2 regions of the Lysobacter sp. ESA13C genome follow, and region 1 is predicted to be linked to the other one. Evidence: riboswitches for the same ligand, from Rfam matches in the RefSeq annotation. Region 1 holds a riboswitch; the other holds the start of a gene.
The links. A riboswitch is a leader RNA that binds a small molecule or an ion and turns the genes downstream of it on or off. The one in region 1 is predicted to bind cobalamin.
Positions count from the first base shown of each region.

Region 2: it holds a riboswitch for cobalamin, as region 1 does, so the genes downstream of both, btuB (TonB-dependent vitamin B12 receptor) here and btuB (TonB-dependent vitamin B12 receptor) in region 1, are expected to answer to the same signal.

Region 1 is NZ_JAHXYK010000008.1:85,059-88,833, reverse strand. Features, by position in the region: gene bioD (dethiobiotin synthase) at 1-681, opposite strand, end outside; gene LC490_RS16770 (GAF domain-containing protein) at 752-1,234, shown strand; gene LC490_RS16765 (TfoX/Sxy family protein) at 1,231-1,644, shown strand; cobalamin riboswitch at 1,725-1,972, shown strand; gene btuB (TonB-dependent vitamin B12 receptor) at 2,093-3,775, shown strand, end outside.
Region 2 is NZ_JAHXYK010000003.1:282,612-286,386, forward strand. Features, by position in the region: gene LC490_RS07365 (TonB-dependent receptor) at 1-1,326, opposite strand, end outside; cobalamin riboswitch at 1,817-2,061, shown strand; gene btuB (TonB-dependent vitamin B12 receptor) at 2,215-3,775, shown strand, end outside.

The DNA of each region.
Region 1 (3,775 bases):
GAGATACGGCAGACGCCCCCAGCACGGCACCGGCAGACGCCGGCACAGGATCTCGAAGTTGTCGTCGGCGCGCGCCATCTGCGGGTCGATGTCGTTGGCGATCCAGCCGACCAGGCGGGCGCCGTCGGCCTGGATCGCGCGCGCACTCAAACGCGCGTGATTGATCGCGCCCAGGCGCAGGCCGACCACCAACACCACCGGCAGGTCCAGCGCGCGCACCAGGTCGATCTGGTCGAGCGTGGCGCTGATCGGCGCGGCCCAACCGCCGACGCCTTCGACCACCACCGTGTCCGACTGCGCCGCCAAGCGCGCATGCGCGGCGAGGATCGTCGCGAGCGCGATCTCGACGCCGGCCTGCGCGGCGGCGAGTTCCGGCGCCAACGGCTGCGGCAAGGCGTAGGGATTGACGTCGTCGTAGTGCGGTCTCGGCGCACTGGCCGCTTGCAACAGCAAGGCGTCCTCGTTGCGCCAACCCTCGGGCGTGCGTTCGCAACCGCTCGCCACCGGCTTCATGCCGACCGCGCGCAGCCCGCGCGCGCGCAAGGCGTGCAACAAGCTCGCGCTGGCCACCGACTTGCCGATGCCGGTGTCGGTGCCGGTGACGAACACGCCGCGCGGAAACACCGCGGACGCGGCCGTTGGTCGGGAGCCGGCCTCCACCGGGGGCTGGGTGTGACTCATCTCGCGCTTTTCCCTGGGGCGTGGAGTCCACCATGGTAGTGGCGGCGGATGCCGCTGTTACACTCCGATGATGTTTAAAACCTCCGCACTATCGGGCGACAAGCCCGAGCAATACGCGCAGCTGCTCGCCCAGGCGCGCGGTTTGCTCGACGGCGAACGCGACCGTATCGCCAATGCCGCCAACCTGTCGGCGTTGGTCAGCCATGCCCTGCCGGAACTCAACTGGGTCGGCTTCTATTTCTACGACGGCGAAGAACTCGTGGTCGGCCCGTTCCAGGGCTTGCCGGCGTGCGTGCGCATTCCGCTCGACAAGGGCGTGTGCGGCGCGGCCGCCTCGACCCGCCAGACCCAACGCGTCGCCGACGTGCACGCCTTCCCCGGCCACATCGCCTGCGATGCCGCCTCGCGTTCGGAAGTGGTGGTGCCGCTGGTCCACGGCGATTCCCTGATCGGCGTGTTCGACCTCGACAGCCCGGTTCCGGACCGTTTCGATGCCGACGACCAGGCCGGCCTGGAAGCGCTGGCGCGCGTGTACGTGGAGGCGCTGGCATGACCGCGCCGAAGATGCGCAACATCGGCCCCAAGAGCGCGGCCTGGCTGCGCCAGGTCGGCCTGCGCACGCACGAGGACATCTCCGCGATCGGCACGGTCGAGGCCTTCATGCGCGTCAAGCGCGCCGGCTTCAAGCCGACGCTCAACCTGCTGTACGCGATCGAAGGCGCGCTGCTGGACTGCCATTGGCAGGAGATCAGCGACGAACGCCGACAACAGCTGATCCAGGCCGCCGAAGCCGCGACCGCGCTGCTGCCGCCGCCGCGCAACAAGCCGGCCGCCGCGCCGGTGCACACCACCGTGCACGCCGAAGAACGCCACGACGCATTCGAGGGCGGCGGTCTGGACGGCAACGGCCTGGACGACGACGACCGCCCCGGCGGCCACGACGAGGACGACGGGCGCGACTGAGCCCGTCGGCGCCGCTGCGCCCCCTCCGGCCGGCCGCTCCGCCCGCCCGCGGCTTTGGCCCCGGGCGCCGGCTTCGCGTAGACTGCGCACCGCTTCAAGGTGACCCGGCGGCTTTCTCCATCGCCGGGTTGAAACGGGAAGCCGGTGACGCGCCCTCTCCTGCGGGAGGATCGGCGCCAGTCCGGCACTGCCCCCGCAACGGTAAGCAAGACAGATCGCGGCAACCGCCACTGTGCTCGGCACGGGAAGGCGCCGCGATCGGCAGCCCGACCCCGCGTCGGCGCTGCGCTTGCGAGTCCGGAGACCGGCCTTGAGGCGCCACAGGTTGCGATGCGGAGGGCGTCGCGGCGGCTGCTATCCGGCTGTCTGCACGGCCCGCTGCCTCCTCGCAACCGCCTTCCGCCGTCGTCGTCGCGCGCCTCCGGGTGCGCGCGCTGGAGCTTTACCCATGTCCGCCCCGAACACGTACGCCCTGAATCTGTCGCTTGCCATCGCCTGTGCGCTGGCGCTGCCCACCGCCGCCCTCGCCGCTCCGGCCGGCGACGCCACCGACCTCGACGAGGTGGTGGTCACCGCCAACCGCACCGCGGTCAGCGTCAACGACACCCTGACCCCGGTCGACGTGCTCGACCGCGAGACCATCCAGCGCAGCCAGGCGCGCGACCTCAACGACCTGCTGCGCGGCCGCGCCGGCATCAGCATTTCCAACCAGGGCGGCGCCGGCAAGCTCACCACCCTGTTCCTGCGCGGCAGCGAGTCCGACCACGTGTTGGTGCTGGTCGACGGCATCCGCGTCGGCTCGCCGACCTCGGGCCTGGCCGCGCTGCAAGACCTGCCGCTGGCACTGATCGACCGCATCGAGATCGTGCGCGGCCCGCGTTCGAGCCTGTACGGCGCCGACGCCATTGGCGGCGTGATCCAGGTGTTCACCCGCCGCGAGAAGCAGGGCTTCGCCCCGCGCGTGCACGTCGGCGGCGGCAGCAACGACAGCCTCGAATTCGGCACCGGCTTCGGCGGTCGCAGCGAGCGCGGCTGGTTCGGCGCCGACTACAGCTTCCGCAAGACCGAGGGCATCAACGCCTGCCGCGGCGCCGGCTTCCCGGTGTTCGCCGGCTGCTTCACCGACGAGCCCGACCGCGACGGTTACGAAAACCACGCCCTGTCGCTGCGCGGCGGCCTCGAGTTCAACGAACAGTGGAGCATCGAAGGCCAGGCGCTGCGCGCGGAAGGCGAGAACGATTACGACGGCAGCTTCGTCAACCGCTCCGAGACCGTGCAGCAGGTGATCGGCGGCAAGCTGCAATGGCGTCCGTCGGAAACCATCCACCTGCAGTTGCTGGCCGGCCGCAACGTCGACAGCTCGGATAATTTCCTCGGCGAAGTGCCAATGGGGTTCTTCAAGACCGATCGCGACAGTGCGACCTTGCAGGGCGACTTCACCCTGGCCGAAGGCCACGTGCTGACCGCGGGCTTCGATTGGCTGCGCGACCGCGTCGACAGCGACACCGTGTACGACGAAAGCGAGCGCGACAACAAGGCCGGCTTCGTCCAGTACCAGGGCCGCTTCGGCGCGCAGTCGTTCGAGGCCAGCCTGCGCCGCGACGACAACGAACAGTTCGGCGGCCACACCACCGGCGGCGCGGCCTGGGGCCTGAACTTCGCCGAGCGCTGGCGCGTCACCGTCGGCTACGGCACCGCGTTCAAGGCGCCGACCTTCAACGAGCTGTATTACCCGTTCTTCGGCAACGCGACCCTGCGCCCGGAAGAGTCCAAGACCTGGGAGCTCGGCCTGGCCTATCGCGGCGAGCGTTTCAACGCCCGCATCGACGGCTTCGACACCCGCGCCGACGATCTGATTACCTACGACTCGTCGATCAACCTGCCCAACAACATCGACCGCGCGCGCATGCGCGGCGCCGAGATCGGCATCGACACCACGTTCGCGCAATGGACCTTGGCGGCGAGCGCCAGCGTCCTGGACACCGAGAACCGCGTCGGCTTCTACCGCGGCAACGACCTGCCGCGCCGCGCCAAGCACAGCGCCCGCATCGACCTGGACCGCAGCTTCGGCAAGTTCCGCTTCGGTGCGACCGCGGTCGGCTCGGGTTCGCGCTACGACGACGTCGCCAAC
Region 2 (3,775 bases), on a different contig from region 1:
GTCGCCGGCATCGCTGGCGCGGAAGCCGGAGAACACCTGCGCGCCCGGGATGATCTGGCCGTTCGGCGCGGCCACGCCGCCGTTGGCGTAGGACAGCGGCTCGCCGGCGCGTTCGGAGAACTCTTCGCCGCGCCATTCCGCGCCCCAGGCGAAGGTCACCGGGTACTGCCAGCCGAAGTCGACCGACTTGGTGAAGTCCAGGTTGAGCACGTGCTGGGTGACTTCCAGCGCGCCGGCGTAGAACTGCGTCGGCGAGGTCGGGCCGAGGCTGCGGTTGAGGGTGTTCTCGATGTCGAAGGTCAGGCCGTTGTGGCCGTAGTTGTAGCTCAGGTCGATCTGGGTGCCGCCGGCGGTTTCGCTGCGCAGGCCGAACACCGCGGCGCGATCCTTACTGACGTTGTGGATCTGCGGCAGGAAGCCGTTCGGGTAGATCGCCGGGATGTTGCGCGGGTCGCCGGCGAAGCGGAAATAGCCGTTCGAGAGCACGTCGCGTTCGCTGTAGCTGCCGAACGAATAGAAGCTCAGGTATTCGGTGGGGTTGTATTCGCCGTTGTAGGCGAACGCGCCCTGGTCGATCTCGGGATCGCCGTAGCGCTGCTCGACGCGGCCCTGGAACGGCCGCGCACGATTGGTCTGGTCTTGGTGCCCGCCTTGCGCGGCCAGGTGCAGCCAGCCGTTCTCGCCGAGCTTGATGCCGGTGTCGCCGGACAACTGGTACTGCTTGCCGTCGCCGGCGCTGTACTGGCCGTAGCGCGCGGCGATGCTGCCGCCTTCGCCGCTTCCTTTAAGGACGACGTTGATGACGCCGGCGATAGCGTCCGAGCCGTACTGCGCGGAAGCGCCGTCGCGCAGCACTTCGACGCGTTCGATCGCGGCGATCGGAATGGCGTTCAGATCGACCGGCGAGGAGCCGCGGCCCTGGCTGCCGTTGAGGTTGATCAGGGCGGTGGTGTGACGGCGCTTGCCGTTGACCAGCACCAGCACCTGGTCGGGGGCCAGGCCGCGCAGCTGCGCCGGGCGCACCGCGTCGGTGCCGTCGGTGATGGCCGGGCGCGGGAAGTTCAGCGAGGGCAGGGCGCGCGACAGCGCGGTGGCCAGCTCGACGGTACCGGTGGCTTCCAGGGTTTCGGGGGTGATGATGTCGATCGGCGCGGTGGACTCGGCGACGGTGCGGTCGCTGACGCGGGTGCCGGTGACGATGACCTGGTCCAGGGTCTTGGGATCGTTTTGCGGCGCGTCCTGCGCGTAGACCGGCGCGGCGAGCGCTACCAGGAGGCCGAGGGCCAGAGGGTGACGTGAACCGGCGAAGGTGCGGCGGACGGGCATGACGACTCCTTGATGGGGATGACAGCGATGTCATTCGGATTTAACACGAACGTAACAACCGGTCAATGAAGCGGCCAAATATTGCCTAACGCAAGTAGTAGAAAAGTGGTAATGGCACACTCTTTGCGGAATCTGGGGGTGGGCCGATGGCCGCTGCGCCTGACTCGCTTGGAGCTTTCTGGCCCTCATCCCCGTTAAGCCTTCATCTCTAGCAAGCTGTCATTCCCCCCAGGTCGTCATCCCCGCGAAGGCGGGGATCCACCGGGTTTTCGTGCGAGAACGCTTGAAGTCTCTGCGGGCCCGGCGAGGCGCGCAGCGCGCCCAGGCGTTCATGGATGCGCGAGCCAGTGGCTCGCGCATCCATTCACCCCCGCCTGCGCGGGGATGACGATCCGGGGGCTAAGCCCGGCGAGGGGCGCCCTGGCCGCGGTCCAGAGACTTCAAGCGCGCTCGCACGAATTCCGGTGGCGTCCCGACCTCGCTCGACTGCTAAGATGCGCGCGCTCAAGGTGATCGCCGACACACAATCGGCGATTGAAACGGGAATCCGGTCCCCGCTTCTGGCGTTCGCCAGGTCGGTCAATCCGGAGCTGCCCCCGCAACGGTAAGCGAGTACACGTACCGCACGACGCCACTGTGTTCCGACACGGGAAGGCGCGGTACGGGAGACCCGGTCCGATCTCGGACCGCCTCCGCTCGCAAGCCCGGAGACCGGCCCGGAGCGCGAACCGACAGGCGGAGGGCCATGTCTCGGGGCATCGGCGTGCGCGCCGTCTCTCCGTTCCGCCATCCCCCTGTCACGACCTGGTCTAGACCGCGCGGGTGAGGCGCGGCCATGGAGAGCCGACTGTGACGTTCCGTTTTTCCGCTGTTCCGCGCCTTGCGCGCATCCCCGCGCGCTGCGCTTTCGTATTCGCCGGTTCCGCATTCGCCGCCTCCGCGCTGGCCGCGCCCGCGGTCGATCTCGACCAGGTCGTGGTCACCGCGAGCCGCACCGCCCAGACCCAGGACGCCACGCTCGCCGCGGTAACCGTGATCGACCGCGCCCAGATCGAACGCCTGCAGCCCTCGTCGCTGCCGGACCTGTTGCGCGGCACGCCGGGCGCTTCTTTGGCCAATAACGGCGGCCCGGGCAAGGCGACGTCGCTGTTTCTGCGCGGCAGCGAGTCCGACCACGTGCTGGTGCTGATCGACGGGGTCAAGATCGGTTCGGCGACCAGCGGCGGCGCCTCGCTGCAGGACATTCCGGTCGAACAGATCGAACGCGTCGAAATCGTGCGCGGCCCGTTCTCCAGCCTGTACGGCTCCGAAGCCATCGGCGGCGTCATCCAGATCTTCACCCGGCGGCCGCAGGGCGCGTTCGTGCCGAGCTTCAGCGCCTCGGTCGGCAGCTACGCCACCCATCGAGCCACCGCCGGCGTCGCCGGCAAGGGCGAACGTGGCTGGTATTCGATCAACGCCGCCCACGAAGACACCGACGGCATCAACGCCTGCCGCGGCAAGCCCTCGCCGGGCGGCGCGGGTTGTTTCACCAACTCGCCGGACCGCGACGGCTATCGCAACGATTCGCTGACCCTGCAGGGCGGCTACCGCTTCAACGAGCAATGGGACGCCGAAGCGCGCTTGTTCCGCACCGAAAACCATAACGAGTACGACGGCAGCCAGAACAACGAGGCCGACGGCGTGCAGCAGGTCGCCGGCGCCAAGCTGCGCTACCGGCCCAGCGACCGCGTCAGCCTCAGCGCCAGCGCCGGCCGCAGCGAAGACCTCAGCGACACCTACAAGAACGGCAAGTACTCCAGCACCTTCGAGACCCGGCGTCAGCTCGGCTCGGTGCAGGGCGACATCGGCATCGGCAGCGGCCTGCTCACGCTCGGTTTCGACTGGCAGCGCGACCGCATCGACAGCAATACCCGCTATGCCCGCGACGCCCGCATCCTGCGCGGCGCCTTCGGCCAGTGGCAGCAGAGTTTCGGCGCGCACGCGCTGCAGGCCAGCCTGCGCCGCGACGACGACAGCCAGTTCGGCGGCGAGACCACCGGCAGCCTGCTGTGGGGCTGGAACCTCAGCGAGGCGCTGCGTTTGACCGCGAGCTACGGCACCGCGTTCAAGGCACCGACCTTCAACGAGTTGTACTACCCGGGTTACGGCAATGCCGGCCTGTCGCCGGAAACCTCGCGCAGCGTCGAAATCGGCCTGCGCGGCATCCACGGCGAGCGCCGCCAGCATGTATGGTCGCTCAACGCCTACGAGAGCGACATCGACGACCTGATCGCGTTCGATTCCTCGATCGGCTTGCCCGGCAACGTCGATCGCGCGCGCATCCGCGGCCTGGAAGCGGCGTTCGACACCCGTCTGGCCGACTGGGACCTGCGCGCCAGCGCGACCTGGCTGGACCCGCGCAACGACAGCCGCAGCGCCAGCCGCGACAAACTCCTGCCGCGGCGTG